Regions from separate parts of the Streptomyces sp. NPDC079020 genome, predicted to be linked through region 4. Evidence: riboswitches for the same ligand, from Rfam matches in the RefSeq annotation. Region 4 holds a riboswitch; each other region holds the start of a gene.
What was found. A riboswitch is a leader RNA that binds a small molecule or an ion and turns the genes downstream of it on or off. The one in region 4 is predicted to bind cobalamin.

Region 1: linked by a shared signal. The riboswitch ahead of metE (5-methyltetrahydropteroyltriglutamate--homocysteine S-methyltransferase) and the one ahead of ACIGJO_RS19730 (ABC transporter substrate-binding protein) in region 4 are both predicted to bind cobalamin.
Region 2: linked by a shared signal. The riboswitch ahead of ACIGJO_RS06000 (ribonucleoside-diphosphate reductase subunit alpha) and the one ahead of ACIGJO_RS19730 (ABC transporter substrate-binding protein) in region 4 are both predicted to bind cobalamin.
Region 3: linked by a shared signal. The riboswitch ahead of ACIGJO_RS00295 (cobalamin biosynthesis protein) and the one ahead of ACIGJO_RS19730 (ABC transporter substrate-binding protein) in region 4 are both predicted to bind cobalamin.

What each region holds. Positions count from the first base shown of each region.
Region 1 covers NZ_JBITUB010000012.1:212,181-219,783, reverse strand. Annotated here, with positions in the region: gene ACIGJO_RS25270 (ArsR/SmtB family transcription factor) at 91-1,089, opposite strand; gene metE (5-methyltetrahydropteroyltriglutamate--homocysteine S-methyltransferase) at 1,302-3,626, opposite strand; cobalamin riboswitch at 3,787-4,005, opposite strand; gene ACIGJO_RS25260 (DUF6351 family protein) at 4,144-6,300, opposite strand; gene dgoD (galactonate dehydratase) at 6,388-7,530, opposite strand.
Region 2 covers NZ_JBITUB010000002.1:460,455-468,057, forward strand. Annotated here, with positions in the region: gene ACIGJO_RS05980 (GntR family transcriptional regulator) at 1-747, shown strand, start outside; gene ACIGJO_RS05985 (DUF3311 domain-containing protein) at 1,091-1,345, shown strand; gene mctP (monocarboxylate uptake permease MctP) at 1,342-2,976, shown strand; gene ACIGJO_RS05995 (hypothetical protein) at 3,084-3,749, shown strand; cobalamin riboswitch at 3,911-4,040, shown strand; gene ACIGJO_RS06000 (ribonucleoside-diphosphate reductase subunit alpha) at 4,186-6,591, shown strand; gene ACIGJO_RS06005 (ribonucleotide-diphosphate reductase subunit beta) at 6,591-7,603, shown strand, end outside.
Region 3 covers NZ_JBITUB010000001.1:48,714-56,316, forward strand. Annotated here, with positions in the region: gene ACIGJO_RS00265 (VOC family protein) at 1-29, shown strand, start outside; gene ACIGJO_RS00270 (hypothetical protein) at 246-1,568, opposite strand; gene ACIGJO_RS00275 (alpha/beta hydrolase) at 1,754-2,881, opposite strand; gene ACIGJO_RS00280 (class II aldolase/adducin family protein) at 2,990-3,658, opposite strand; gene ACIGJO_RS00285 (inorganic phosphate transporter) at 3,941-5,200, shown strand; gene ACIGJO_RS00290 (hypothetical protein) at 5,213-5,443, shown strand; cobalamin riboswitch at 5,592-5,721, shown strand; gene ACIGJO_RS00295 (cobalamin biosynthesis protein) at 5,847-6,791, shown strand; gene ACIGJO_RS00300 (cobyric acid synthase) at 6,788-7,603, shown strand, end outside.
Region 4 covers NZ_JBITUB010000008.1:378,557-386,159, reverse strand. Annotated here, with positions in the region: gene clpS (ATP-dependent Clp protease adapter ClpS) at 1-193, shown strand, start outside; gene ACIGJO_RS19745 (DUF2017 domain-containing protein) at 302-886, shown strand; gene ACIGJO_RS19740 (amino acid permease) at 1,294-2,724, shown strand; gene ACIGJO_RS19735 (Mov34/MPN/PAD-1 family protein) at 2,831-3,253, shown strand; cobalamin riboswitch at 3,288-3,452, shown strand; gene ACIGJO_RS19730 (ABC transporter substrate-binding protein) at 3,490-4,533, shown strand; gene ACIGJO_RS19725 (FecCD family ABC transporter permease) at 4,530-5,570, shown strand; gene ACIGJO_RS19720 (ABC transporter ATP-binding protein) at 5,599-6,384, shown strand; gene ACIGJO_RS19715 (putative leader peptide) at 6,454-6,555, shown strand; gene ACIGJO_RS19710 (MoaD/ThiS family protein) at 6,682-6,960, shown strand; gene ACIGJO_RS19705 (PLP-dependent cysteine synthase family protein) at 6,960-7,603, shown strand, end outside.

The sequences.
Region 1 (7,603 bases), on a different contig from region 4:
GCGGAACCAGCGTGGTTCCTCACCCTCCACGGGCACAAGCGCCGTAAGCCCAGGCTTACGGCCCGCCCCGGCACGGCCGGGCCCGGCGGGTTACGGACGGACCGCACGCTCCTCCGTGGCCAGCAGGGCCCGCCCCTCCGCCGTCGCGACGTGGAAGGCCCGTCCGGCCCTGCGGACAGTGGTGATCAGGCCCGCCGCGCGCAGCACATTGAGGTGCTGGCTGACGGCCGGGTGGGTCACCTCGAGCAGCCGGGCGGCCTCGACCGTGGAGCAGCCGGTGCGGGCCGCCCGCAGAACGCCCGCCCTGGTCTGTCCGAGCAGCGGCCCCAGCGGACCGGCGGCTGCCGTGGCGCGGTCGTCGGAGGCGGTCCCGGCCCAGTCGGCGTTGTGGTGGATGGGGTGGACGAGCACGGGCGGCAGGTCCCCGTCCGCGAGCGTGATCGGTGCGGGCCAGCAGAAGAACGACGGCTGGAGCACAAGTCCCCTGCCTTCCAGGCGCAGTTGCTGATCGACGGGGTAGGTGACCTCCAGTACGGGCGGGCGCCAGCGGAAATGCGGGCCGAGACCGGTGAGCAGCCCCTCGGTGCCGCCGTCCAGCAGGCTGTGCAGGCGGAGGGCGCGGTCGGCGTCTATATGGGCGTGCACACGCTGCCAGTGCGGTTCGAGTGCCTCGCGCCGGTAGGCGTGCAGAGCGTCACCGAGCCGGTGGAGGGCTTCCCGGTCTCCCCTGGCCAGGGAGCCCACCCAGCCGGGGAGTCGGGACGACGAGGACAACCGCGTCAGCTCGGCGCGCAGGCGGCTGCGCGGAGTGCTCATCAACGTGTCGACCGCCGCCTGCATGGTCGTGCGGTCGCCGGAGGTGGGGGTGAGGAAGTCCGGTGAGTAGCCGCGGGGCGGCAGCAGACCGGACAGCAGCCGGCGGCTGCCCGAGAGGCGTGGCCGGGCCCAACGGCGCCAGGCGCCGAACACCCTTTCCCCGTCGCGCCGTTGCAGGGTCTGCACGCTGTTGCTGATCTCCCAGAGGAAGTCCGGGCCCGGGGCCACGCGCACCCGTGCCAGATCCTCGGACGTGAAGTACACCCGCAGCATGGCCGCTCCGTCGTGAGGTGAAGGTGTGCTGACGCCGACCGCGCCCGTATATCCGTCGGTTCAGTGATCACGCGGAGGCGGGGAGTTGTCCGGACACCCCGCCGCACCCTCGCAGCGTACCCGCCGCTCGGCCGCCGCACGGGTGGGAGCGGAGGGGCGCGTACGGCGGGGCCGGGGCGGACACGACGGGTGTCCGCCCCGGCTCCGCGGGATCAGCCGTTCCCGGTGGCCAGTTCCGCGCGGACCTCGCGGGCGGCGGCGACCAGGTTCTCCAGGGAGGCACGGGTCTCGGGCCAGCCGCGGGTCTTCAGGCCGCAGTCGGGGTTGACCCACAGCCGGCCGGCCGGGATGGCCTCAAGTCCTGTACGGAGAAGGGCCGCGGCCTCCTCCGTGCTCGGGACGCGCGGGGAGTGGATGTCGTAGACGCCGGGTCCGGCTTCACGGGGGTAGCCGTGCGCGGCGAGTTCGCGGGCGACCTGCATGTGGGAGCGGGCCGCTTCCAGGCTGATGACATCGGCGTCGAGGTCGTCGATGGCCTCGACGATGTCCCCGAACTCGGCGTAACACATGTGCGTGTGGATCTGGGTGTCCGGGCGTACGCCGCTCGTGGTGAGGCGGAACGCCTCGGTGGCCCAGGCCAGGTAGGCGCCGCGGTCGGCGGCGCGCAGCGGCAGTGTCTCGCGCAGTGCGGGCTCGTCGACCTGGATCACCGAGGTGCCCGCGGCTTCCAGGTCGGTGACCTCGTCGCGCAGGGCGAGGGCGACCTGCCGGGCGGTCTCGCCGAGCGGCTGGTCGTCGCGGACGAAGGACCAGGCGAGCATGGTGACCGGGCCGGTGAGCATGCCCTTGACGGGACGGGCCGTCAGCGACTGGGCGTACGCCGTCCAGCGGACCGTCATCGGCTCCGGCCTGGAGATGTCGCCCGCGAGCACCGGCGGCCGGACGTAGCGGGTGCCGTACGACTGCACCCAGCCGTGCTGGGTCGCGAGGCAGCCGGTGAGCTGTTCGGCGAAGTACTGCACCATGTCGTTGCGTTCGGGCTCGCCGTGCACCAGGACATCGAGCCCCGCCTTCTCCTGGAAGGACAGGACCTCCCGGATCTCGTCCCTGATCCGCTCCTCGTACCCGGCGGTGCCGATCCGTCCGGCCCGCAGGTCGGCACGAGCGGTGCGCAGCTCATGGGTCTGCGGGAACGAACCGATGGTCGTCGTCGGCAGCAGCGGGAGCCCGAGGTGCGCGCGCTGGGCGGCGGTCCGCTCCTGGTAGGGCTGCGAGCGCCGCGCGTCCGCGGCGGTGACGGCGGCGGTGCGGGCCCGCACCGCGGGGTCGCTGGTCAGTGCCGATCCGGCGCGGGAGGCGAGGTCGGCGCGGTTCGAGGCGAGTGCGGTGGCGATGGTGTCGGTGCCCTGCTCGAGCCCCCTCGCCAGGACGGCGACCTCCCGCGTCTTCTGCCGGGCGAAGGCGAGCCAGCGGGCAATCTGCGGGTCGATGTCACGCTCGGCGGTGGCGTCCAGCGGTACGTGCAGGAGGGAGCAGGAGGCGGAGACATCCACCCGGTCGGCGAGGCCGAGGAGGGTGCCGAGGGTCGCGAGGGACTTCTCGTAGTCGTTGATCCAGATGTTGCGTCCGCTGACGACGCCCGCGACCAGGCGCTTGCCGGGCAGTCCGCCGGCCGCCGCGAGGTCTTCGAGGTTGGCGGCGCCCGATTCGGTGAAGTCGAGGGCCAGTCCTTCCACCGGCGCCTTGGCCAGCACGCCCAGCGCCTCACCGAGCCGCCCGAAGTACGAGGCGACCAGCAGCTTCGGCCGGTCGGTGGCGGCACCGAGATCGCGGTAGGCGCGGGTGGCGGCGTTCAGTTCGGCAGGGCTGCGGTCCTGGACGAGTGCGGGTTCGTCGACCTGGACCCACTCGGCGCCGGCCGCCCGCAGATCGGCGAGCACCTCGGCGTACACCGGCAGCAGCCGGTCCAGCAGGGTCAGCGGCTCGAAGTCCCCGGGCGCGCCCGGCGCGGGCTTGGCGAGCAGCAGGTAGGTGACGGGGCCGACGAGGACCGGACGGGCGGTGTGTCCGAGCGCGAGGGCTTCCGTCAGCTCGGCGACCTGCTTGGCGGAGTGCGCCGTGAACACCGTGTCCGGGCCCAGCTCGGGGACCAGATAGTGGTAGTTGGTGTCGAACCACTTGGTCATTTCCAGCGGTGCGATGTCCTGGGTGCCGCGGGCCATCGCGAAATAGCCGTCCAGCGCGTCTTCCTCGGCGAGCGCGCGGTGCCGTTCGGGGACCGCTCCGACCATGACGCTGGTGTCCAGTACATGGTCGTAGTACGAGAAATCGCCGGACGGCACTTCATGGATGCCTGCGTCGGCCAGCTGCCGCCAGTTCGAGCGGCGAAGATCCGCCGCGGTCTCCCGGAGGGCGTCCGCGCCGACGCTGCCCTTCCAGTAGCCCTCGACGGCCCTCTTCAGTTCACGGTTCTGTCCCTGGCGGGGGTAGCCGTACACGGTGGCCCGTGCTGCCGCGGCTGCGGGCTTCGCTGTCACAGAACTCTCCTTCGCGAGATGTGTCCTGGATCCCGGGGACGGGACGCGGACGCGAAGGGACGACCGACCGGGCGGACCACATCGCGGAGTTCTGCCGCACGTGCCGCCCGATATGTACGCCGACCCGCCCACGAGGTCACCGGGATCTCCGTACGCGATCGGTCGCGTACGGGCAACGGGCAGGTCTTCGGACTCGCGGGCACATCTGCCGGGGCAGATTCCTACTGGCCGTCGCTTCCCGGATCCGGCCGGATCCAGTGCGTATGACGGCGTTCGTTCCCACTCACCGCTGCGGGGCAGTCCCGGATTCCCACCGGGTTCCCTCTTACGACGCGTCCCGTCCGGCTGACGGGGGCGAACCAGCTGCGTCCGCCACCCTAGGCGACAGACGGCGCCCGCACACCCCCGCCCGGATACCGGGACGCGTGAGGGCGGGGGTGTGCGGGGGAAATGACGGGCACGGTGGAGTGAACGGACACCGGGGCCTGTCGGAACAGCCTTCAGGGCTTGCGCGCCGCTATCCGGTCACCGCGTCGAAGGAGAGCCAGGTACCCATGGGGGCCTGCTGACCCGCCCCGGGAACGGACCAGTCGCAGACACCGTACGGGAAGATCCCCGTCAGCTCCTTGAGCTGGGCGTCGGTCACCGGCACCTGGTAGTCGGTGCTGACCACGGGACGCTTGCGGCACTTGACTATGTCGTTGGCCACATCGGCTCCGGCGACCATCCGCGGCGATGTCCACACCGGGTAGAGCGTGTTGCACTCGGTGTTGCCGATGCCTTCCACCTGGGGCTCCGAGATCTTCGTCGCCCCGATGCCGCGGGTCCAGCAGGCGTCGTTGAGTCCCTGCGGCCGATTGCGGACGATCTTCTCGATGGGCGCGTCGGCGCCGGGGTCCCCCTTGATGCCGGTGAGCCACTTGTCCATGTCGGCCACCATCCCGGCGAGGGTGAATCCGTGTCCGCTGGAGCGGGTGAGCATGACCTGGTTGGCGTGGGTGCCATTGGCCTTGTCCAGGCGCGCCCGGGTGGAGAAGGAGTGGAAGCGCATGTGCATGTCGCCGGTCGCGGCGTCGTCCGTGTAGTCGCGGTAGTCGATGATCGGGATGTCGGCCAGGCCGGCACCGCCGTTCAGCAGGCGGCCCGTGCGGTAGGCGAGCCGAACCGCCTTGAGATCGGCGGCCGTGCGCTGCGCGGCGGGCTTGGCGTCGTCGTCGAGGCCGCCGATGCGCCGGTTCAGGTCGATGAACTGGTCGATGCCGATGGTCCCGTTGTTCAGGGCCTCAAGTCCGTACTGGATACCGGTGTTGTCGAGCGGCCTGCGCGCCTTCCCGGTCTCCGGCACCTCGCCGTAGACGTTCACGGCGTGGCTGTACACATCACAGCGGGCACCGTCGGGGTTGGTGACGGGGTGGTAGCGCTGCGCCACGGGCAGCTGGGCCGGGCAGTACACCGTGGGGTCGATCCGGCCGGCGGCCCGTGCCAGGCTGCCGATGCTCTCCCACTTACCGAACCCGGAGACCGCCCGCTGCTGCTCCTGGGTGAACGCGTCCGGCGCGACATTCTTGAAGTAGTGGTTCAGGAGCTGGGCGTCGCTGAGCGTCTGGATCGTCCCGAAGCCGACGTCGGGGAAGCTGCAGCCGGAGAGGATGCCGTCCAGCAGGCCCGGGTAGTTGTCGGCGATCTGGTGGGTCTGGTACGAGCCGCCGGAGCAGCCGTTGCCGATGGTGAAGGCCGGTTCGCCGTACGTCTCCACGAAGCGTTCCTTGACCATGCTCATGGTCTCGGCCGCCAGCACATCGTTGCAGTTGTTGCCGAAGACGTTCAGCGATGACGAGGCGACGCCATAACCCTTGCTCAGGTACGTGTCGTTCATGATGCCGACGGTGTTGCGGCCCTGGACGTACCAGCCGCCGTTGCAGCCCCCGCCGAATCCGTACACGAGGCGCCCGTTCCAGCCCGGCCCGCGCTCCAGCGGGTCGGGGGCGGGGGACAGCGGGTCGTGCAGCACGGCCGTCTCGTAGATGCCCCGGTTGATGGTGCCGGTCTCGACGCGGACGATGTACGGCACCTTGTTGCCCGCGCTCGTCGTGGCGGTCGCCAGGTCGGCGGGACGTTCGGCCGTGTCGGGCAGGGCGACGAACTTGCCTGCCGTGGTGCGGTACATGTAGTCGACGCGGGTCTCGACGGAGCAGTCCTCGTCGGTCGGCGGCCCGAGGGTGACGCCGGTGGCCGTCTTGAACTCGGCGGTGTCACAGATGAACGGCTGCTCGTGCGGCCCGGCGAACACCGGCCCGGTGATGGGGTGGTTCTTCAGGGTCAGCTGCCCGGCGTCCGCGCCCTGGGCCGTGGCCGTGAGCAGGTTGTCACCCGTGGACAGCTCCTTCACCACGCCCATGACCGTGTTGTCGCCGGAGGGCCGGAAACTGGATGTCACGTCCCGGCCGGCCACCTCGACCCGGATGCTGCCGGCGGCTATGGAAGCGGGCGCCGTGACACGTATCAGGGCGTCGTTCCCCGACACCACGCCGGGCCGCGACGACACGGCCGTCACCTGCAGCGTCTCGCGTTCCTGGCTGCCGGCCGGCGTCGCCGACGCGCCGACCAGCACGCCCATGAACACTATGCCGGCCAGGCCCATCCGGACCGGTCTCGCGGCTCCTGTGAACGACATGCGGAACTCGCCTCACTTCCTGGGGTGGGAAATCGTGTGTGATGTACGTAACGGGCTGCGGCCGGCCCTGCCCGGCGCCGCCCGGGGCTACCAGTTGGTGAACGCCCCGTCCGCCGTGCGCAGGTGCGGGCGCTCGGCCGCATGGGCCTGGTACCGGCGCGCCGCCTCCCGGTCGATGTCGACGCCGATGCCGGGCAGTTCGCTCAGTTCCACCCGCCCCGGCACGATCGTCGGCCGCGCGGTGAAGAGGGCGGCGATGTTGGGCTCGGGGTCGGTCTGGTGCTCCTGGATCGCCGCGTTGGGGCAGGCCAGGTTGAGCTGGAGCGAGGAGGCGGCGGTGACCGGGCCCAGCGGGTTGTGGGTGGCGAGCTTGATGTGGTGGGCCTCCGCCATCGCCGCGATCTTCTTCGCCTCGGTCAGACCGGCGGCCACCCCGACGTCCACGCGCGCGTAGTCGATCAGGTCGTCCTCGATGAGCGTCCTGAACTCCCATTTGGAGCCGTACTGTTCGCCCGCCGCCAGCGGCACCCCGGTGCGGGCCCGCAGCATGCGGTAGCTGTCCGGGTTCTCGCAGCGCAGCGGGTCCTCGACGAAGAACGGACGGGCCGCCTCGATCTCCCGGCACAGGGTCAGTGCCTCCGGCGGGTCCAGGCGCGTATGCACGTCGAGGATCAGCTCCACCTCGTCGCCGACCGCGTCGCGCACCTGGTGGAAGAGGGCGACCGAGTCGCGCAGGCAGCGGCGCGCGTCGAGCGTGCCGTCGGCGTCGTGCGGCGAGGCGAACCGCAGATGACGCCAGCCCTGCGCGACCAGGTCGCGGCACCGGTCCAGGAACCACTCGCGGTCGTCGTAGCCGTCGCCGACATGCACGTAGGCGGGTACGTGATCCCGCACCCGGCCGCCGAGCAGTTCGTGCACCGGTACGCCGAGCGCCTTGCCGCGGATGTCCCAGAGTGCCACGTCGACCGCGGCGATGGCGGCGCCCAGGATGCGGTCGGCGGGGAAGAACCCGCGCCGGAACATCACCTGCCAGAGGTGCTCGATACGCCGCGGGTCCTCGCCGACGATCAGCTCCGCGAGATGTTCGAGACCGCCCGCGACCGCCCGTTGGCGCGACCTGATGCCGACCTCGCCCAGGCCGTGGATGCCCTCGTCGGTGTCGACCACGACCAGCATCATGCTGTCGCCGTGGTCGGGAAGAGTCAGCACTTCCAGGCCGGTGATCTTCATTCCACTCCTCTATGAAAACGTTCCCGCGATTTCAGTGCCGTTCGTGAGAGCACATCATCGACAGCAGTCGAAC
Region 2 (7,603 bases), on a different contig from region 4:
AGTTCGGGGAACGAGACCGGTGCAGGTACGCGCACTGCGCGCGTACCGAAGTACTACCGGCTCAAGCGGCATCTCCTCGATATGACCGACACCCTGCCACCGGGCACACCCGTGCCGCCCGAACGCACCCTGGCAGCGGAGTTCGACACCTCGCGCACCACCGTGCGCCAGGCGCTCCAGGAGCTGGTCGTCGAGGGCCGGCTGGAGCGCATCCAGGGCAAGGGAACCTTCGTCGCCAAGCCGAAGGTCTCCCAGGCGCTCCAACTGACCTCGTACACCGAGGACATGCGCGCCCAAGGACTGGAGCCGACGTCTCAGCTGCTGGACATCGGCTATGTCACCGCCGACGACACGCTCGCCGGTCTGCTGGACATCACGGCGGGCGGCCGGGTGCTGCGGATCGAGCGTCTGCGACTGGCCAGCGGCGAGCCGATGGCGATCGAGACCACACACCTTTCGGCCAAACGTTTCCCGGCTCTGCGCCGTTCTCTGGTGAAGTACACCTCTCTCTACACCGCGCTCGCCGAGGTGTACGACGTGAGGCTGGCCGAGGCCGAGGAGACCATCGAGACCTCGCTGGCCACCCCGCGCGAGGCGGGGCTGCTCGGTACGGATGTGGGCCTTCCGATGCTGATGCTGTCCCGCCACTCGATCGACGGGCAGGGCGAACCGGTGGAGTGGGTGCGCTCGGTCTACCGCGGCGACCGCTACAAGTTCGTCGCCAGGCTGAAGCGGCCCACGGACTGAGGCCGTCGCGCCGCGGCGGCGGCGACGGGCACAGGTGCGGCGGCCGGGGACGACTCCCCCGGCCGCCGCACCTGTCCTTGTTCCGGGCCCGCGGGCGTACGCGCGTTCCGGGCGCGCGTACGCCCGCGGGCCCGCGTACGTAGGCGCACATACGGGTGCACATACGCGTGCACGTACGGGTGCACGTACGGGTGCACGTACGGGTACGCGTATGTGCGCGCGGACTTGCACGTACGGGTGAACCGGATGACTCCCGTGTCCGTGACTCTCTCCGATACATCACCGTTGCCGGACCGCACACGCGGACCGCAGACGTTGATCAGCGAGGGGACGGAGTCACCACATGCCAGCAGACACCGAGGCGAAACCACCGACGGTCACCCCCACGAGAGCGGTGATCGCGCTCTGTCTCTTCGCCCCGTTCGTGGCGATGCTCTGGGTGGGTTCGTACGCGAAGGTCGATCCGACGTTCATCGGCATCCCGTTCTTCTACTGGTACCAGATGCTCTGGGTGCCGCTCTCGGCCGCGCTGACGATGGTCGCGTACAAGCTGTGGCAGCGTGACCAGCGCGCCCGCAAGGGGGGTGCCTCCGCATGAAGGACGGTGTGAACGGCATCGCGCTCGGCGTCTTCATCTTCTTCTTCGTGGCCGTCACGGTCATCGGCTTCATGGCGGCCCGCTGGCGCAAGGCCGAGAACGAGGCCAGCCTGGACGAATGGGGCCTGGGCGGAAGGTCGTTCGGCACCTGGGTCACCTGGTTCCTGCTGGGCGGCGACCTCTACACGGCGTACACCTTCGTCGCCGTCCCGGCGGCGATCTACGCGGCGGGCGCGGCGGGCTTCTTCGCCGTCCCGTACACGATCCTCGTCTACCCGCTGATCTTCACCTTCCTGCCGCGGCTGTGGTCGGTCTCGCACAAGCACGGCTACGTCACCACCTCGGACTTCGTCCGCGGACGCTTCGGCTCCAGGGGGCTCTCGCTGGCGGTCGCCGTCACCGGCATCCTCGCCACGATGCCCTACATCGCGCTCCAACTCGTCGGAATCCAGGCGGTGCTGGATGTCATGGGCGTCGGCGGCGGTGAGACCACGCACTGGTTCATCAAGGACCTTCCGCTGCTCATCGCGTTCGCCGTGCTCGCCGCGTACACCTACTCGTCCGGGCTGCGGGCACCCGCGCTGATCGCATTCGTGAAGGACGGCCTGATCTATCTGGTGATCGCGGTGGCGATCATCTACATACCGGTCAAGCTGGGCGGCTTCGACGACATCTTCGCCAAGGCGGGCGAGGCGTTCTCCCAGAAGAATCCGGCGACCGGTCAGCCGCGCGGCTCGCTGGTCCCCGGCGACATGGGTCAATGGGGTTACGCGACACTGGCGTTGGGCTCCGCGCTCGCGCTCTTCATGTACCCGCACTCGATCACGGCGACGCTCTCCAGCCGCAGCCGCGAGGTGATCCGGCGCAACACCACGATCCTGCCGCTGTACTCCCTGATGCTGGGCATGCTGGCGCTGCTCGGCTTCATGGCGATCGCCGCCGGAGTGAAGGTGGACAACGGGCAGCTGGCCATCCCTCAGCTGTTCGAGAACATGTTCCCCGACTGGTTCGCGGGAGTGGCGTTCGCCGCCATCGGCATCGGCGCCCTGGTGCCCGCCGCGATCATGTCCATCGCCGCGGCGAACCTCTTCACCCGCAACATCTACAAGGACTTCCTGAAACCCGACGCCACCCCCGCCCAGGAGACCAAGGTCTCCAAGGTCGTCTCGCTCCTGGTCAAGGTCGGGGCCCTGGTCTTCGTCCTCACCATGGACAAGACGGTCGCGATCAACTTCCAGCTGCTCGGCGGCATCTGGATCCTCCAGACCATGCCCGCCCTGGTCGGCGGGCTGTTCACCCGCTGGTTCCACCGCTGGGCGCTGCTCGCGGGCTGGGCGGCCGGCATGGCGTACGGAACGCTCGCCGCGTACGGCGTGGCGAGCCCCACCCAGAAGCACTTCGGCGGCTCCTCGAAGGAGATTCCGGGAATCGGCGAGATCGGCTACATCGGTCTGACGGCCTTCGTGCTGAACGTGATGGTCGTGATCGTCCTGACCCTCGTCCTGAACGCGCTGAAGGCCCCGGCGGGCATCGACGAGACCTCGCCGGCCGACTACACGGCGGATGTGGGCGACCCGGGCGTCAAGGCGGAGCTGCCGCCGGCCACGGTGGGCGCGCCGAGCGGTCACTGACCGGCCGGAACCGCGGGTGCGCGGGCCGTCGTGTCTCCCCGGGAGGCGCGGCGGCCCGCCCCGTTCCCCGGCTGTGCACCGCGGTCACCGTACGCGAGGATGCGGGCATGATTCCTCGTTCCCCGCTCCCCGGGCTGTGGCCCGTGCTGCTGGTGCTGACGCTCGCGGCCTGCGGCACGGAGCAGGCCCCCGGCCCCGACGCGGACGGCCCCGGGGCCGCGGCCCCCTCCGCCCCGGTGCCCGGCCGGGCCGCGCTGGAGGCCAGGGCCGCGGCCATCCAGACCACCACCGGCCATGTCTATGTGACCGAGGTCCCCGGGTACGCCCTGGCCCGGCAGTCCGTCGGCGTCCTGGGCGACGACGGCTTCGGGAGCTTCTACGTGGCGGCGGGCGGCAAGCGCGTCCAGCTCTCCGTGGAGCGCGGCACGCTGACGGCGGCGAACTGCGCGGCGGGCCCGCTGCCCGGCGGGGGCCCGGGCACACCGGCGGCCTGTGAGCGGGACGGGGAGAACTGGTACCGCTCGACGCCGGAGGGCCATGAGTACGCCCGCGCGGAGGGCGAGGTCGTCGTCCGGGTCGGCGGAGCCCGCGACGAGGTCGACCGCGACACCCTGCGCGCGGCCTCCGAGGCGGCGCACCGCGCGGACGACCGTGAACTCGACGAGATCCTGCCCCCGGCGGGGCAGGCACCCGGCGCGGGTCCCGTCGAACGCGGCGACCTGCCACCGGTCGGCGACGGGGCCCCGAACAACGAGGTGGGAGCGAGCGGCTGAGGGAACCGGCTGCCGGCAGAGCACGCCGTACGGGCCCGGAACGGGTGGGGAGCGGGCCCGGAGCCCCTTCCCGCCGTGCCCCCGCTCACCCCACCGGCCCACATTCCCCCTAGGGCCCAACACCCCTCGCGACACAACATGTAGGGGCTGCCTCATCGGGCGGCCCCCACATGTATGCTCGTGCTCGCTGTCGCCGCAGGGGAATCCGGTGCGAATCCGGAACTGTCCCGCAACGGTGTATTCAGTGTGCTTTTGCACACCCGAAGTCCGACGACCTGTCGACAGCGCGTCCGGCTCGACCGAACCGGACGCCCAGACGTCCGGGCCTCGCGGATGGGCCGGTGGACGCCGTAGGCAGTGCTGCCCCGTTCCGGGCATCGTGCTGTCCGGCTGCCCCCGTTCCCCGCCGGCCCCCAGCCGAGCGAGGGAAATCCCCGTGACCATCGCGCCAGCCGATCCGGTTTCAGCCGCCGCCGCAGCCGAACCGACGGAGTCCACGACCGACGCACCGGGAACCGCACTGCTGCGGACCCTGACGGACCTCACCGTCGATCTTCCCGACACCGATCCCGGACGGGTCGCCGCCGCCGCGCTGCGCGGCCGCAACGCCCGGTCGGACGAGGCGGAGCTGCGTTCGCTGGCCACCGAGGCGGCCGCGGGGCTGATCTCCGAGGACCCCGCCTACTCCCGGCTCGCCGCCCGGCTGCTGACCCGCTCCATCGCGGGCGAGGCGGCGGGCCAGGGCGCGGTGTCGTTCTCCGCCTCGGTCGCCGTGGGGCACCGCGAGGGCCTGATCGCCGACCGCACCGCGCGGTTCGTGGCCCTCCACGCTGCCGCGCTCGACGCGATGGTCGAGCGGTCGCTGGCCGACGGCGCGGACGACCGCTTCGGCTACTTCGGGCTCCGTACGCTGCACAGCCGCTATCTGCTGCGCCACCCGCACACCCGGCAGGTCATCGAGACCCCGCAGCACTTCATGCTGCGGGTCGCCTCGGGGCTGGCCGAGGACGAGAGCGTGCGCGCGCTGGACGAGGTCGCCGCGCTGTACGGGCTGATGAGCCGGCTGGACTATCTGCCCTCCTCCCCCACCCTCTTCAACTCCGGCACCCGGCACCCGCAGATGTCCTCCTGCTATCTGCTGGACTCGCCCAAGGACGAGCTGGACTCGATCTACGACCGCTACCACCAGGTGGCGCGGCTCTCCAAGCACGCGGGCGGCATCGGTCTCTCGTACTCCCGCATCCGCGCCCGCGGTTCGCTGATCCGGGGCACCAACGGGCACTCCAACGGCATCGTGCCGTTCCTGAAGACGCTCGACGCCTCGGTCGCCGCGGTCAACCAGGGCGGCCGCCGCAAGGGCGCCGCCGCCGTCTACCTGGAGACCTGGCACGCGGACATCGAGGAGTTCCTGGAGCTCCGCGACAACACGGGCGAGGACCAGCGGCGTACGCACAACCTCAACCTGGCGCACTGGATCCCGGACGAGTTCATGCGCCGGGTCGACGCGGACGGCCGGTGGTCGCTGTTCTCGCCCGCCGATGTGCCCGAGCTGGTCGACCTGTGGGGCGACGAGTTCGACGCCGCGTACCGCGCGGCGGAGGCCAGGGGGCTGGCCCGCAAGTCGATGCCCGCGCGGGACCTGTACGGCCGGATGATGCGTACGCTCGCGCAGACCGGCCAGGGCTGGATGACGTTCAAGGACGCCTCCAACCGGACCGCCAACCAGACCGCCGAGCCGGGCCGCGTCGTCCACTCGTCGAACCTGTGCACCGAGATCCTCGAAGTGACCGACGACGGCGAGACGGCCGTCTGCAATCTGGGCTCGGTCAACCTGGGGTCGTTCGTGGCGGACGGGTCCATCGACTGGGAGCGGCTGGACGCCACCGTGCGTACCGCCGTGACCTTCCTGGACCGGGTCGTCGACATCAACTTCTACCCGACCGAGCAGGCCGGGCGCTCCAACGCCCGCTGGCGGCCGGTGGGCCTGGGCGCGATGGGTCTCCAGGACGTCTTCTTCCAGCTGCGGCTGCCCTTCGACTCCCCCGCGGCGCGGGCCCTGTCCACGAAGATCTCCGAGCGCATCATGCTCGCCGCGTACGAGGCGTCCTGCGACCTCGCCGAGCGGTCGGGTCCGCTGCCCGCCTGGTCCGAGACCCGGGCGGCGCGCGGAGTGCTGCACCCCGACCACTACGACACCGAGCTGAACTGGCCGGAGCGCTGGGACGCCCTGCGCGCCCGCGTCGCCCGGACCGGGATGCGCAACTCGCTGCTCCTGGCGATCGCGCCGACCGCCACGATCGCCTCGATCGCCGGGGTGTACGAGTGCATCGAGCCGCAGGTCTCCAACCTGTTCAAGCGCGAGACGCTGAGCGGTGAGTTCCTCCAGGTCAACGCCTATCTGGTGGACGAGCTCAAGCAGCTGGGCGTGTGGGACGCCCGGACCCGCGAGGCGCTGCGCGAGGCGAGCGGCTCGGTGCAGGGCTTCGCCTGGATCCCCGAGGAGGTGCGGGCGCTGTACCGCACCGCGTGGGAGATCCCGCAGCGCGGACTGATCGACATGGCGGCGGCGCGTACGCCGTTCCTCGACCAGAGCCAGTCGCTGAACCTGTTCCTGGAGACGCCGACGATCGGCAAGCTCTCCTCGATGTACGCGTACGCCTGGAAGCAGGGGCTGAAGACGACGTACTACCTGCGTTCGCGCCCGGCGACCCGGATCGCCCGTGCCGCGTCCGGCCAGGCGTCCGCCGCCGCCCCCGTCCCCGTACAGCAGGCCCAGGCTCCCGACGCGGACGCCATCGCCTGCTCCCTGGAAAACCCCGAGTCCTGCGAGGCCTGTCAGTAATGAGCTCCAGCGAGAACAAGAACCTGCTCGACCCGGGTTTCGAACTGACCCTGCGCCCGATGCGCTACCCGGACTTCTACGAGCGCTACCGGGACGCGATCAAGAACACCTGGACGGTCGAGGAGGTCGACCTCCACTCCGACGTCGCCGACCTCGCCAAGCTCTCCCCCGGCGAACAGCACATGATCGGCCGGCTGGTGGCGTTCTTCGCGACCGGTGACTCCATCGTCTCCAACAACCTCGTGCTGACGCTGTACAAGCACATCAACTCTCCCGAGGCGCGGCTGTATCTGTCGCGGCAGCTCTTCGAGGAGGCCGTGCACGTCCAGTTCTATCTGACGCTGCTCGACACGTATCTGCCCGATCCGGACGACCGGGCGGCTGCGTTCGACGCGGTCGAGGAGATCCCCTCCATCCGCGAGAAGGCGCAGTTCTGCTTCAGATGGATGGACTCGGTCGAGAAGATCGACCGGCTGGAGACGAAGGCGGACCGCCGTCGCTTCCTGCTGAACCTGATCTGCTTCGCGGCGTGCATCGAGGGGCTGTTCTTCTACGGTGCCTTCGCGTACGTGTACTGGTTCCGCTCGCGCGGCCTGCTGCACGGCCTCGCCACGGGCACCAACTGGGTGTTCCGTGACGAGACCATGCACATGAACTTCGCGTTCGAGGTCGTGGACACCGTCCGCAAGGAGGAGCCGGACCTCTTCGACGACGAGCTCCAGCAGCAGGTCACCGACATGCTGAAGGAGGCCGTCGAGGCGGAGCTGCAGTTCGGCCGCGACCTGTGCGGCGAGGGCCTGCCCGGCATGAACACCGAGTCGATGCGGCAGTACCTGGAGTGCGTGGCCGACCAGCGGCTCACCCGCCTCGGCTTCCCCGCGCTGTACGGCTCGGAGAACCCGTTCTCGTTCATGGAGCTCCAGGGCGTCCAGGAGCTGACGAACTTCTTCGAGCGCCGCCCGTCCGCCTACCAGGTGGCGGTGGAGGGGTCGGTCGGCTTCGACGACGACTT
Region 3 (7,603 bases), on a different contig from region 4:
GGACGTACGCCCCGGGATCCGCCGACTGACTCCTCGGGCGTCGGGGGCCCTCGGACACACCGGCGTTGGGGCACAGGACGTCGGGCGTACGGGGCCGGAGGCCGGGCGGGAGCTGCGTCCGGAGACCCCCGCCTCCCCGACGCCCGGACTCGCGGGTTCCCTGACGCCCCGAGGCCCGGACCGCTCCGGCGACGGTGCGGTCCGGGCCTCCGGACGGCGGGCGGGACTCGTCCGGCCCGATACGTCTACGCGCCGCCCGTGTGGACCTGGAAGGCCGCGCGGCGTACCGCCTTGGCCAGGGCCGGGTCGGGGTGGGCGGCGGCCAGGGCGACCAGGACCTGGACAGTGCGCGGGTGGCCGACGGCCCTGACCTCGTCGAGCAGGGCGGGGACGGTGCCCTGGACGGCGGAGTCGAGGTGGCGGACCAGCAGCCCCGTCTCCCCGTGGTCGGCGACGGCCGCGGCGGTGTCGATCCAGAGCCAGGTGGCTTCCTCCCGGCTCAGCACCTCCTGGGCGTCGTCCGGGTCGGCGCCCTCGTACTCGGCGAGCCAGAGGAGCGCGTAGGGCCGCAGCGCCGTGTCGGTGGCCACGGAGCGCACCACGGGTTCGGCGGGGGCGCCGACGACACGGAGCGCCTCGAAGGCCAGGCCGCGCAGCAGCGCGTCCTCGCCGCGGGCGACGGCCAGCAGTTCGGTGACGGCGCTGCCGACCGGGCGGGCGGCGAGCCAGGCCCGGTATTCGTCGCGGGCCGGTCCCGGGGTGAGCCGGGCGCAGCCGAGCAGCATGTCCGCGGCGGACTGCTCGATGTTCCCGGCGGGGCTCTGGGCGGCGACGCAGATCTGTTCCAGCTTGACCCAGACCGCCCAGTTGCCGAGCGGGGTCAGGGTGGCGTGCCCGGCGCCGAGGGTGAGGGCCCCGACCTCGGCCAGCCCCTCCAGCGCCCAGTCGAGCAGGAGCGCGTTGAGATCCGCGTCCTGTGCCGGGTCGGTGTGCTCGATGGCCGGGGCGCTCCGCGCGGGCGGCTGTTCGGGGCCGTAGGGCACCTCGCACCGCTCCTCGTGGAGTTCCGCGACGCGCTGGCCCAGGAGGTCCAGGAGTGCGGGCACGGTGACCGGGCCCGCCGAGAGCTGGAGGAGGGAGAGCACCTGGGGTACGGCCTCGACGGCCTCGGCGACAGCGGTGGCCTCGATGCCCTCCGGTGCGGCGTGGACGAGCGACCAGGCGTCGAAGAGCGCCACCCAGCCGCGGAGCACGGCGGAGTCGTCGCGGTCCCAGGCGCGCAGCCGCCAGCCGGGGCGCGCGGTGTCGCCGTGGAGTTCGACGAGTCCGGCCAGCCTGGCGCGGTCCCAGCCCGTGCGCACCTGGGCCGGGGAGAGTTCCAGTGCGGCCGCGGCCCGTTCCAGGGCCTGGGCGGCGAGCGGGGCGGCGCCGGGGCTCGCGCCGTCGGCGGCCCAGTGGGCGATCCGTACGGAATCGGCGAGGACCGCCCTGGCCTGGCGGGCCAGCTCCGTCCGTGGCGGGGTGCCCTCGGGAGGCCGGGGAGCCGGCCTGGTGCGCCGGGTGGTCACGGCCTTGCGGGCGGTGGCAAGGGGTCGCGGGCGGACAAGTCGCAGCCTGGAGTCGCGCGGGGTACGGGACGTCACGGGGAGCAGTCTTGCCTCTGACGGCCCGAAAGCCCAAACGGAAGCACGTTCACCGGTCCGCGCGGGCGCTCGTCCGCCCGCCGGCGACCGGGCGGGTTCCGCCCATAGCCTCACATCAGGGGCGTGAGGAAGCGCCGCAGGGCCTCCTCGTACCGTGCCGGACCGGCGTTCCACATCGCCGCATGCGGAGCCTGCGGTACGGGGTGCAGGCTGACCAGGTCGGGGCGGCGCGCGGCGAGTTCGCGCGTCGGCTGCCAGGGGGCCAGGGTGTCGTCCGGGCCGTGGAAGATCAGTGTCGGGGCGCGCAGGGCGGCCGGCAGCGAGGTGTCCAGGAGCGGGGCGTCGCGCAGCCCGGTCTGGCCCTGGGCGGCCCGGACGGCGAGCGGCAGCAGGGCGGCCGGTACGCCGCGGGCCACGGCCAGGGCGCTCAGGGTGGCCTGCCAGTCCATGACCGGGGAGTCCAGGACGAGGCCGCTGACGCGGTCGCGGAGCGCGGAGTTGACGGCGGCGTGCAGCGCCATCGAGGCGCCGGTCGACCAGCCGTACAGGATGACGTTCTGGGCGCCGTAGCGCACGGCGTAGCGGATGGCGGCGTCCAGGTCGCGCCATTCGGACGCGCCGAGGTGGCCGAGGCCGTCGGTGGGGCGGGGGGCGCCCGCGTCGCCGCGGTAGGCCAGGCCGAGCACGGGCAGCCGCTGGGCGTGCAGGAAGCCCATCAGGTTCATGGGGTGTTCCCGGGTGGTGCCGAGGCCGTGCACGGTGATCACCCAGGTGTCGCGGGCGCCGGGGACGAACCAGGCGGGCAGGAGACCGAGTTCGCCGGGGATCTCGACCTCCTTGTGGCCGAGGCCGAGGGCGCTGCCCGGGTCGCCGCTGTACAGCTCGGGGGTGATGCGGACCCTGGCGCCCGGTTCCAGGACCCCCTGGCCGACCCGTTCCAGTCTGCGGACGACGGTGTCGGGGGCGTGCGGCGCCTGCTCGACGACCGGTCCGACGACGGCGTGGACACCGGGGCCCCTCAGCCCGTACGTGCCGGGCCGGAGCGCGGCGAACGAGCGGGTCAGGGTGACCTGTCCGGCCGCCGTGGCGTGCACGGTGAGTCTGCGGTCGGCGGGGAGGGCACGGCCGGACGGCACCTTGAGGGCGGCGTCGCTGGCGTACCGGCCGGCCGCGACCGCAGCCGCGCCGACGCCGAGAATCGTGGTGACGGCCGCTGCCGTCGCTGTTGCCGGGCGCACTGCTTCAGTGTCGTGGCGGGCCCGGTCCGGTGCCAGCGGGCGGGGGCCGTCCGGTGCGGGGCGCGGCGGCGGGCGGGCCCGGCGTGGTCCGGTGCGGGCGCGGGAGGGTCAGCCGGGCTGGCCGTATCCCTTCAGGGCCTCGGTCACCTCGCGCAGCTGGGCCGGGGAGAGCAGGGCCGGGCTCCGGCCCGGCACGGAGCTCGCGGTGAGCCAGAGCCTGCACAGCCATTCGAGCTGCGCGGTGCGGTCGTACGCCTGGTCGAGGCTGTCGCCGTAGGTGACGGTGCCGTGGTTCCGCAGGAGGCAGCCGGTGCGGTCGCGCAGGGCCGCGAGCATGTTGTCGGCCAGCTCCCGCGTTCCGTAGCGCGCGTAGGGAGCGGTGCGGACGGGGCCGCCGAGCATGGCCGCCGCGTAGTGCACCAGCGGGACCTCCTCGACCAGGGTGGAGACGGCGGTGGCGTGCACCGCGTGGGTGTGCACGACGGCTGCCGCGTCGCTGTTGCGGTAGACCGCCAGGTGGAGGGGGAGTTCGCTGGTCGGGGCGAGATCGCCGAGGACCCGGCGCCCTTCGAGGTCGACGCCGACCACGTCCGTCGGGCCGAGCCGGTCGTAGGGCACCCCGCTGGGGGTGACCAGGACGGTCCCGCCGACACGTGCCGAGACATTGCCCGAGGTCCCGACGACCAGCCCGTCGGCCGCGGACCGGCGGGCGGTGTCGACCACGCCCCGCCAGGCCCGTTCGATCGCTTCTTCCCGAGGCTGACCGCTCACGCTCATGCGGGGCACCCTAAGGGCTGCGCCGGGGCGGCGGGGGTGATACCGGGCGCCGGGTGACCGGAATCTCTTCCGGGTGAAAAAACGCGTCCTCAAATGTTCACCAAGGCCCGGCAAAGCGCAGTCCTCGTACCGCCCCAGGTGCGTCGTTCCACCTCGCGAGCAGACAAGCGGAGGGGATCCAATCCGCTTGGAGTCACCACAGCGCCCCGCCCAGTTCATCTTCCGTTCACCCAGGTTGCCTACGGTCCACGAGCCACTGACGTCGAACGATTGCCTGGGTAAATGGAACACATCACGCTGCTGCTCGCGATTGTGATCGTGACAGCTCTCGTGTTCGATTTCACGAACGGTTTCCACGACACCGCCAACGCGATGGCCACCACCATCTCGACCGGCGCCCTGAAGCCCAAGACAGCGGTGGCGATGTCCGCCGTTCTCAACCTGATCGGCGCGTTCCTGTCGGTGGAGGTCGCCAAGACGATCTCCGGCGGGATCGTCAACGAGGACGGCCTCAGAACCGAGGTCATCTTCGCGGCGCTCGTCGGCGCCATCCTGTGGAATCTGCTGACCTGGCTGGTCGGCCTGCCCTCCAGTTCCTCGCACGCCCTGTTCGGCGGCCTCATCGGCGCCGCGGTCATGTCGGCGGGCTGGTCCTCGATCAATGGCGGCACCGTCGTCACCAAGGTGCTGCTGCCCGCCATCGCCGCGCCGGTCGTCGCCGGTCTCGCCGCGCTGCTGGCCACGAAGCTGACGTACCGCATCGGGCGCAAGGTCACCGATGAGGGACAGCTGAAGTCGACCGCCAAGGGCTACCGGGCCGGGCAGATCGCCTCGGCCGGTCTCGTCTCGCTCGCCCACGGCACCAACGACGCGCAGAAGACGATGGGCATCATCACCCTGGCCCTGGTCACCGGCGGCGTCCTCGCCCCCGGCTCCAACCCGCCGGTCTGGGTCATCGTCTCCGCCGGTGTCGCCATCGCCCTGGGCACGTACCTCGGCGGCTGGCGCATCATCCGCACCATGGGCAGCGGCCTGACCGACCTCAAGCCGCCGCAGGGCTTCGCCGCCCAGACCAGTGCGGCCACCGTCATCCTGGCCTCCTCCCACCTCGGCTTCTCGCTCTCCACCACCCAGTCCTGCTCCGGCGCCGTGATGGGCGCGGGCCTCGGCCGTCAGGGGGGCGTGGTCCGCTGGTCCACGGCCACCCGGATGTTCGTCGCCTGGGGACTGACCCTGCCGGCCGCGGGCCTGGTCGGCGCGGGCGCGGAGTTCCTGACCAAGCAGGGCGGCTGGGGCGTCGGCGTCGTCGCCGTCCTGCTCGTCGCGGGCTCCGGCGCCATCTGGCTGCTGTCGCGCCGCAAGCCGGTCGACCACACCAACGTCACCGGCGGCGGCCCGGAGGACGAGCCTGCGGGCGTCGTCACCACGGCCATCGCCGCCGTCACCCCGCCGCCCGTCGGCACCACGGGTCCCGACCTCACGTCCACCATCCCGGCTCCGGCCGGTACGCCCGCCGATCCGGCGCGGCCCGCCACGGTGTAAGGACAGATCCGTATGAACATCGACTGGGCAGCTCTCGCCTCCGTCTTCGGCGTCAGCCTCGTGGTCACCGTGGCGCTGGTCGGCCTCTTCACCCTCGGCATCGTCGGCCTCTCCAAGCAGGCGTCGACGGCGCGGAACGGCGCCTCCGGCGGCTCGTTCACCCCGGCCCGCGCCGGCGCGTACCTCTGCTTCGCGCTGTGCGCGGCGGCGGTCACGTACGGGATCTATCTGATCGTCGCCTGACCGGAACACCGCACCTCCACCGGGCCGGACACACACTGTGTGTCCGGCCCGGTGTGCGTCTGCGCACACTGCGGCTCCGCAGGTCAACGGCAAGTTGACGGGCGTTCTCACAGCGTGGTGGACTGCCGGAGCCGTTTACGGCGACAGCAGAGGAAGCCGGTGCGAATCCGGCGCGGTCCCGCCACTGTCACCGGGGAGCAGTCCCCCATCGGAAGTCACGGTCCGCCCACGCGGACTGGAAGGCCGGGGGAACTGCGGATCCGGAAGCCAGGAGACTCTCGTCGCCGGTCACGTCGAACCAGGGCGCGGACCCTGAGTGAGGACATACGCCATGCCTGGCTGCCGTGCGCCGGAACCTGTGTCACCCCTTGCGGGAACCTCCCGTACCCCGGCCGGCTGAGCCATGCGTGCCGACCGCATCTTCGCGTACGGCGCCACGGCCGGCCTGATCGCCGACTCCCTGCTCGGTGACCCCCGCCGGGGACATCCCGTGGCCGGATTCGGCCGGGCCGCGGCAAGGGCCGAACGCCTGCTCTGGCGCGACCACCGCGGATGGGGCGCCCTGCACACCCTCGTCTGCGCCGGCGGCGCCGTGGGGGCCGCCGCGCTGGCCGCCCGCGCCGTACGGGACCGCCCCGCCCTGGCCGTCGCGCTGACCGCCGCCACCACCTGGTCCGTGATCGGCGGTACGTCGCTGGGCCGTGAGGCGCGCGCCGTCTCCGGTGCGCTCGCCGCCGGGGACCTCGACGTGGCCCGGGAACGGCTGCCCCATCTGTGCGGCCGCGACCCCCACTCGCTGGACGGGCAGCAGATCGCCCGCGCCGTGGTCGAGTCCGTCGCCGAGAACACCTCGGACGCCGTCGTCGGCGCCCTCGTCTGGGGCGCTCTGGGCGGGGTCCCCGGGCTCGTCGGCTTCCGGGCCGTCAACACGCTGGACGCCATGGTCGGCCACAGGTCGCCCCGCTACCGGCGTTACGGCTGGGCCTCGGCCCGCCTGGACGACCTGGCGGGCGGGCCGGGAGCCCGGCTGACGGCCGCGCTGGCCGTGGTGGCCGGAGGACGGCCCCGTGCGGCCGTACGGGCCTGGCGGGCCGACGCGGGCAGCCATCCGAGCCCTAACGCGGGGCCGGTGGAGGCCGCGTTCGCGGGGGCTCTCGGCGTACGGCTCGGCGGGACCCTGGCGTACGCCGGGCGGGTCGAGCACCGGCCCGTGCTCAACGGGGCGGCCGGCCGGGCCGTGGAGAGCGCCGACATCGAACGGGCGGTACGGCTGTCGCGCCGGGTGGGCGCGCTGGCCCTGGGCGTATGCGTGGCGGGCCGGCTGCTCGCGGGACGGAGAGCGAAATGAGCGGCGGACTCCTGGTCGCCGGGACCACCTCGGACGCGGGCAAGAGCGTCGTCACGGCAGGGATCTGCCGGTGGCTCGTACGCCGGGGCGTGAAGGTCGCGCCGTTCAAGGCGCAGAACATGTCGCTCAACTCGTTCGTCACCCGCGAGGGCGCGGAGATCGGGCGCGCCCAGGCGATGCAGGCCCAGGCCGCCCGGGTCGAGCCGTCCGCGCTGATGAACCCGGTGCTGCTCAAGCCCGGCGGCGACCGCTCCAGCCAGGTCGTCCTGATGGGGAAGCCGGTCGGTGAGATGAGCGCCCGCGGCTACCACGGGGGACGGCAGGAAGCCCTCCTCGGGACGGTCGTGGACTGCCTGGAACAGCTTCGGGGCACGTATGACGCCGTGATCTGCGAGGGGGCGGGCAGTCCTGCCGAGATCAATCTGCGGCGCACCGACATCGTGAACATGGGCATAGCCCGCGCCGCGCGCTTCCCCGTGCTGGTCGTCGGGGACATCGACCGCGGCGGCGTCTTCGCCTCGTTCTTCGGTACGACGGCGCTGCTGAGCGCCGAGGACCAGTCACTGGTCGCCGGCTATCTCGTCAACAAGTTCCGCGGCGATGTCTCGCTGCTGGAGCCGGGCCTGGACATGCTGTACGGGCTGACGGGGCGGCGGACCTACGGGGTGCTGCCGTTCGCGCACGGGCTGGGCATCGACGAGGAGGACGGCCTGCGCGTCTCGATGCGCGGAGCCGTACGGGAGTCGGTCGTCGCGCCGCCGCACGGCGAGGACGTGCTGCGGGTGGCGGTGTGTGCCCTGCCGCTGATGTCG
Region 4 (7,603 bases):
CATGAGCTATGTGGCCTATGTCTTCCAGGCCTACTTCGGCTACTCGAAGGACAAGGCCCACAAGCTCATGCTCGATGTGCACCAGAAGGGCCGCGCGGTCGTCTCCAGCGGAAGCCGCGAGGAGATGGAGCGCGATGTCCAGGCCATGCACGGCTACGGCCTCTGGGCCACCCTGACCCAGGACCGCAACTAGGGCGGCGGCCGCGCCGGCGGGACGGGGCCGCGCGCCGGCCCCGCCCCACGCGCCCGTCATCCGCCGCTGTCCCGCCCCTGCCCCGCACGACCCACCATCGGAGAATCCATGGCCGGCCATTTCGAGGCCACCCCCGGCGGCGGCGCGTCCGTCGCGCTCGACGAGGTCGAGGTCTCCATCCTGCGCTCCCTCGCCGTCCAGCTGCTGGAGCTGATCGGTCCGGGCGACGAGCCCGCCGAGGGCGAGGACCCGCTCGCCGCGCTCTTCGCCGAGGGTCCGAGCGAACCGCCCGCCGACCCGGCCCTGGCCCGGCTCTTCCCCGAGGCGTACGGGAACGAGGACAAGGAGCTGCGCGAGGCGTCCGCCGAGTTCCGCCGCTACACCGAGAACGACCTGCGCACCCGCAAGCGCGAGGACGCCGTCGCCGTCGTACGCACCCTGGACGGGCTCTCACCCGTGGGGGAGGGCGGTGCCGTGCTCACGCTCACCGCCGACGAGTGCCGCAACTGGCTCGGCGCCCTGAACGACCTGCGGCTCACCATCGGCACCCGGCTGGAGGTGTCCGACGAGGACGAGGGGCAGGAGGGTTCGCTCTACCGCCTCTCCGACAGCGACCCGCGCAAGCCGATGGTGATGGCCTATCTCTGGCTGGGCGCGCTCCAGGAGACGCTCGTCGAGACGCTGATGCCGTAATCCGGACGCGAAGGGCCGTCCTGCGGAGCTGTCCCGCGGGGCGGCCCTTCGGCGCGTCCCGCGGGGCATCCTGCCGCGCTTCCTGCCGTGAGTCCTGCCGTGTGTTCTGCGGGGCGCTCGCTCAGCGGACGCTCAAATCGGAATAACGATCACGTCACCCGAACAGTCGACTTTGCAGCGGCTGGAAACTCTTGTCCGCTTTTTCCTGTGGTGTGCGCCACACAATGTCCCGTGGGTCGCCCGGGAGCCCGTGATAAATCTTCACGACCACCCGGGGACGCCATCCCTGTTCCCGGGGGCGCTACAAGTCGGCCGAACGCCGACGGCACTCCATCCATATCCGGGGGGATCAGGAACTGATCCGTCGCCTGTGAAGGCGCGGATCGGCGTGGAGAAAGGCGCACCACATGACATCGGCACAGGTCGACAAGGGGCACGCAGGCGACGATGCCGAGGGTGCCGGAAACAGCGGCGAGGGATACCGGCGCGGCCTGGGTGCCCGCCAGATCCAGATGATCGCCATCGGCGGAGCCATCGGCACCGGGCTTTTCCTCGGTGCGGGCAAAGCCATCGACCGGGCCGGTCCCAGCCTCATCCTGGCCTACGCGATCGCGGGCCTGGTCATCTTCTTCATCATGCGGGCCCTGGGCGAACTCCTCATGTACCGCCCGGTCTCCGGCTCCTTCTCGGAGTACGCGCGGGAATTCCTCGGCCCGTTCTTCGGGTTCGTGACCGGATGGACGTACTGGCTCTTCTGGGTCTTCACCGGAATCACCGAAGTCACCGCCGCCGCCACCTATATGACGTACTGGTGGAACATTCCGCAGTGGCTGTCGGCACTCGTCTTCACCTTCATTCTGTACGGCGCCAACCTCATCTCCGTGAAGCTCTTCGGTGAGCTGGAGTTCTGGTTCTCGATGGTCAAGGTCACCGCGATCATCGGCATGATCCTGATCTGCGCCGGAGTCCTCACGATCGGCTTCTCCGACGCCGCCGACAACGCGACCGTCGCCAATCTCTGGAACGACGGCGGATTCTTCCCCTCGGGCATCACCGGCACGCTGATGACCCTCCAGATCGTGATGTTCGCCTTCCTCGCCGTCGAACTCGTCGGCGTCACCGCGGGCGAGTCCAAGGACCCCACGACCGTCCTGCCCAAGGCCATCAACACCGTGCCGTGGCGCATCGCCGTCTTCTACGTCGGCGCGCTGATCATGATCCTCTCGGTGGTGCCGTGGAGCACGTTCAAGCCGGGCGTCTCGCCGTTCGTGAAGACCTTCGAGGAGATGGGCCTCGTGGCGGGGGCGGCGATCGTCAACTTCGTCGTCCTGACCGCGGCGCTCTCCTCCTGCAACTCCGGGATGTACTCCACCGGCCGCATGCTGCGTGACCTGGCGCTCAACGGGCAGGGCCCGAAGGCCTTCACCAGGCTGACGAGGAACGGCCTGCCGTTCGCCGGCACCACGTTCTCGGCCGCGCTGATGCTCGTCGGCGTCTGGATCAACTACCAGTGGCCGAGCGAGGCGTTCAACTACGTCGTCTCCTTCGCGACCATCTCCGGCATGTGGGCCTGGGTCATGATCCTGCTCTGCCAGCTCCGCTTCCGCGCGCTGGCCGACCGGGGGGTGCTCCCGCAGTCCGCCTTCAAGGCGCCCGGAGCCCCGTACACCAGCGTCTTCGCGCTCGGCTTCATCGGCATGGTCGTCGTGATGATGGCCATCGACAAGGACGCCCGGGTCTCGCTGTACTGCGCACCGGTCTGGGCCCTGATCCTCGGCGTCTCGTATCTGGTGCTCAAGGCCCGCAACCCCGGCAACACGGCGTTCATCAAGAGCTGACACCCGCGGCCGCCCGAGCCGGAGCGTCCGGCATGCGGACCCGCCCGTACCACTCCCCGGTACGGGCGGGTCCGTTGCCCGGGAGGCCGGTCCTATCCTGGGCGCCATGCTGACCATCACCAAGGAGCTCCACGACCGGATCGTGGCCCACTCCCGCGCGGACCACCCCGACGAGGCGTGCGGAGTCGTCGCGGGACCGGCCGGAACGGGACGGCCCGAACGTTTCATCCCCATGCTCAACGCCGCCCGCTCGCCCACGTTCTACGAGTTCGACTCGGCCGACCTCCTCAAGCTCTACCGCGACCTGGACGACCGCGACGAGGAGCCCGTGATCATCTACCACTCGCACACGGCGACCGAGGCCTACCCCTCCCGCACCGATGTGACGTACGCCAACGAACCCGGCGCCCACTACGTCCTCGTCTCCACCGCGGACACCGACGACGCGGGCCCCTTCCAGTTCCGCTCGTTCCGCATCGTGGACGGCGAGATCACCGAAGAGGACGTCAAGGTCGTCGACGCCTGCTGAAGGACGCCCGAGGGGACACCCGCCGAGGGTCGCCCCGCCTGCGTCGCGATCAGGTCTGGCACACTGCACCCAGACCCAAGGGGCGGCAGGAACCAGGAAGCCGGTGCAAGTCCGGCACGGTCCCGCCACTGTGACCGAACCCCGTCCACCAGGACCGGGGCTCGGCAGTCAGGAACTGGCCTGCCGCCTTCTCGCACCGACCAGGGGACGCGGAAATCCCCCGGAGAGGCCCTGCCATGTCCCGGCGCACCCCCGCGCTCATAGCCGCCGCCGTGCTGCTCCCGCTCGCCCTCACCGCCTGCTCCGCCACGGACGCCGACAACGGCTCCGCGGGCTCGGCCGAGGCCACCGGACCCTCCGCCGAGGGCTTCCCGTACACCGTCACGAACTGCGGTGTCACCACGACGTACAAGGCGCCGCCGAAGCGTGCCGTCACCATGAACCAGCACGTCACCGAAGTGATGCTGGAACTGGGGCTCGCCAAGTCCATGGTCGGCACCGCCTACCTCGACGACAAGGTCCTGCCGGAGTACGAGGACCGGTACGAGGCCATCCCGGTCCTGGCCGGGGAGTACCCCTCGTACGAGAAGCTGCTCGCCGCCGACCCCGACTTCGTCTACGGCGGCTACTCCACCGCGTTCACCGCGGGCGACGGCCGCAGCCGCGAGGCGCTGAAGAAGTCCGGCATCGACACCCGGCTCAACACCGAGTACTGCGCCAGGGACGCGACCGCGATGGAGACCCTCTACCAGGAGGTCCGCGAGGTCGGCCGCACCTTCGGCGTCGTTGCGCGCGCCGACGCGTGGATCGAGGAGGCGAAGGCCGCCAACGCCGCCGCGGCCGAGCGGCTCAAGTCCGCCCGGCCGGTCTCCGTCTTCGTCTACGACAGCGGCGACAAGACCGCGTTCACCGCGGGCGGCAAGGGCATCGGCAACGAGCTGATCACCCGGGCCGGCGGCCGCAATGTCTTCGCCGACCTCGACAAGCCGTTCGGCGACGCCTCGTGGGAGAACGTCGTCGCACGCAAGCCCGACGTCATCGTCATCTACGACTACGGCTCCACCACCGTCGCCCAGAAGAAGAAGCGCCTCCTGGAGGACCCGGCACTCGCCGACGTCCCCGCGATCAGGAACAAGCGCTTCGCCGTCCTCCCGCTCTCCGACGCGGTGCTCGGCGTGCGCGCCCCCGCGGCGGTCGGCAAGCTCGCCGCCCAGCTGCACCCGGAGATACCCGGGGACTCACCCACGAAGGAAGCCACGGACCCGGCCACCGCACCGTGAGCTGCCGCACCCCAGCCGCGCCGCGCCGGCTGCGCTGCGCCCTGGTCCTCGGCGCCCTCGCCGTCGTCCTCGGGGCCGCCGTCCTCGCCGCGCTCGCCCTCGGCTCCGTCCGCATCCCGCCCGGCCAGGTCCTGGACATCCTGACCGGGCGGGCCGGCCCGAGCCCGTTCCGTACGATCGTCCTCGACGTCCGGCTGCCCCGGGTCCTGCTCGGCGTCGTCGTCGGCGCCGGACTCGCCGTGGTCGGCACCGTCCTCCAGGCGCTCGTGCGCAATCCGCTCGCCGACCCGTTCCTCCTGGGCGTCTCCTCCGGAGCCTCCACCGGAGCGGTCCTCGTGATCGTCCTCGGCGTCGGCGCGGGCCTCGCCACCACCGTCACCATCCCGGCCGCCGCCTTCGCGGGCGCGCTCGCCTCACTCCTGCTCGTCTACACCCTGGCCCGCGGCGGATCCGGCCTCACCACCAACCGGCTCGTGCTGGCCGGAGTCGCCGTCTCCTACATCCTCTCCGCCCTCACCAGCCTCATCCTGGTCACCTCCGCCCGCGCCGACCACCTCCAGGAAGTCCTCTACTGGACCCTCGGCGGGCTCGGCGCCGCGCGCTGGGACATGCTCGCGCTCCCCTCGGCCGTCCTCGTCGCGGGTACGGCGCTGCTCCTCACCCTCGCCCGTCCGCTCGACCTGCTGCTCGTCGGCGAGGAGGGTGCCACCGTCCTCGGGCTCGACACCGCACGCTTCCGGGCCGGTGTCTTCGTCCTCGCCTCCCTGCTCACCGGCGCCCTCGTCGCCTACAGCGGGGCGATCGGATTCGTCGGCCTGATGGTGCCGCACATGGCCCGGATGGCCGTCGGCGCGGGCCATCGGGCCCTGCTCCCGGTCGCCGCGCTGGGCGGCGCGGTCTTCCTGGTCCTGGCCGATCTGGCCGCGCGCACGGTCGCCGCTCCCCAGGACATCCCGGTCGGCGTCCTCACCGCCCTGACCGGCGGCCCGTTCTTCCTCTGGATGCTCCGCCGCCGCCCCGAAGGAGCCCCGGCATGACCGGCCTTCGCCCCGAAGGAGTTCCCGCATGACCAGTCTGCGTACCGAAGGCCTCTCGTACGGGACCGGCGGCCGGCACCTCGTGGACTCCGTCGACCTGACCGCCGCCGACGGTGAGACGGTCGGCCTCGTCGGCCCCAACGGCAGCGGCAAGACCACCCTGCTGCGCTGTGTGTACGGAACCCTGCGCCCCACCCACGGCCGGGTCCTGCTCGACGGCGACGACCTCGCCCGCCTCCCCGTCAAGGCCCGCGCCCGGCGGATCGCCACCGTCCCGCAGGACGGCCAGGCCGGTTTCGAACTGACCGTCGCGCAGGTCGTCGCCATGGGCCGGGCCCCGCACAAACGCTTCTGGGAGGCGGACACCGCCGCCGACACCGAACTGGCGGCCGCGGCCCTCGACCGGGTCGGCATCGGCGCACTCGCGTCCCGTGCGTTCGCCTCCCTCTCCGGCGGCGAGCGCCAGCGCGCGCTGGTCGCCCGGACGCTCGTCCAGGAGCCGTCCCTCATCGTCCTGGACGAACCCACCAACCATCTGGACATCCGCTACCAGCTGGAGATCCTCTCGCTGGTCCGCGGACTCGGCACGACGAACCTCCTGGCCCTGCACGACCTGAACCTCGCCGCGTACTACTGCGACCGCCTCTACGTCCTGCGGGCCGGCCGGGTCGTCGCCTCGGGCACCCCCGCCGAGGTCCTCACCCCGGACCTGCTGGCCGACGTCTACGGAGTGACCGCGGAGGTCACCACCCACCCCACGACGGGCGCCCCGACCGTCGTCTACCTCCCGGGCGAGGGCACCCGTTCCGCATAGTGAACGTCTGTCATCCACCATGCGAGATCACACTCCGGATTTCCGGCCGGGAATCGATACGATGACCGCATGGTTCCCCATGACGTGAGCATCAAGACGCCGGGCACGCTGCTCGTCGCGCGGCTGCACGTCGACCTGTGCAGGCTTTCCAGCGCGATCTGTCCCGGCTGACGCCTGCCCGTGAGCCGCACGGCCTGAGCCGCGGTCCGAGCGCCACCCACACGCCCCACCCCCCCAGCGCGGGGGCGGAAACGCGCGCCCCACGCCACTTCCCCGCATCCGACAGGAGCCCACGCCATGGCCATCGAGGTCCGCATTCCGACCATCCTCCGCACCTACACCGACGGCGCCAAGGCGGTCGAAGGCAGCGGGGCGACGCTCGCCGACCTCTTCGTCGACCTGGACAGCCGCCACCAGGGCATCCGCGAGCGTGTCGTCGACGGGGGCGAGCTCCGCCGCTTCGTGAACGTCTACCTCAACGACGAGGACGTCCGCTTCCTCGACGGCATCGACACCAAGCTGAGCGACGGCGACAGCGTCACGATCCTCCCGGCCGTCGCCGGTGGCATGCGCTGATGCGTTACGACTCCCCGCTGGCAGCCGTGGGCAACACACCCCTGGTGCGTCTGCCCCGGCTGTCCCCGTCCGCGGACGTCCGTATCTGGGCCAAGCTGGAGGACCGCAACCCCACCGGCTCGGTCAAGGACCGCCCCGCGCTCCACATGGTCGAACAGGCCGAGCGGGACGGCCGTCTGACACCCGGCTGCACGATCCTGGAGCCGACCAGCGGCAACACCGGCATCTCGCTCGCCATGGCGGCCAAGCTCAAGGGCTACCGCATCGTGTGCGTCATGCCGGAGAACACCTCGCAGGAGCGGCGCGACCTGCTCGCCATGTGGGGCGCCGAGATCGTCTCCTCCCCGGCCGCGGGCGGCTCCAACACGGCCGTCCGCGTCGCCAAGGAGCTGTCGGCCGAGCACCCCGACTGGGTCATGCTCTACCAGTACGGCAACCCGGACAACGCGGGCGCCCACTACGCCACCACCGGCCCGGAGATCCTCAGCGACCTCCCGACCGTCACGCACTTCGTCGCGGGCCTGGGCACCACCGGCACCCTCATGGGCGTGGGCCGCTACCTCCGCGAGAAGAAGCCGGACGTCCGGATCGTCGCCGCCGAACCCCGGTACGACGACATCGTCTACGGCCTCCGCAACCTCGA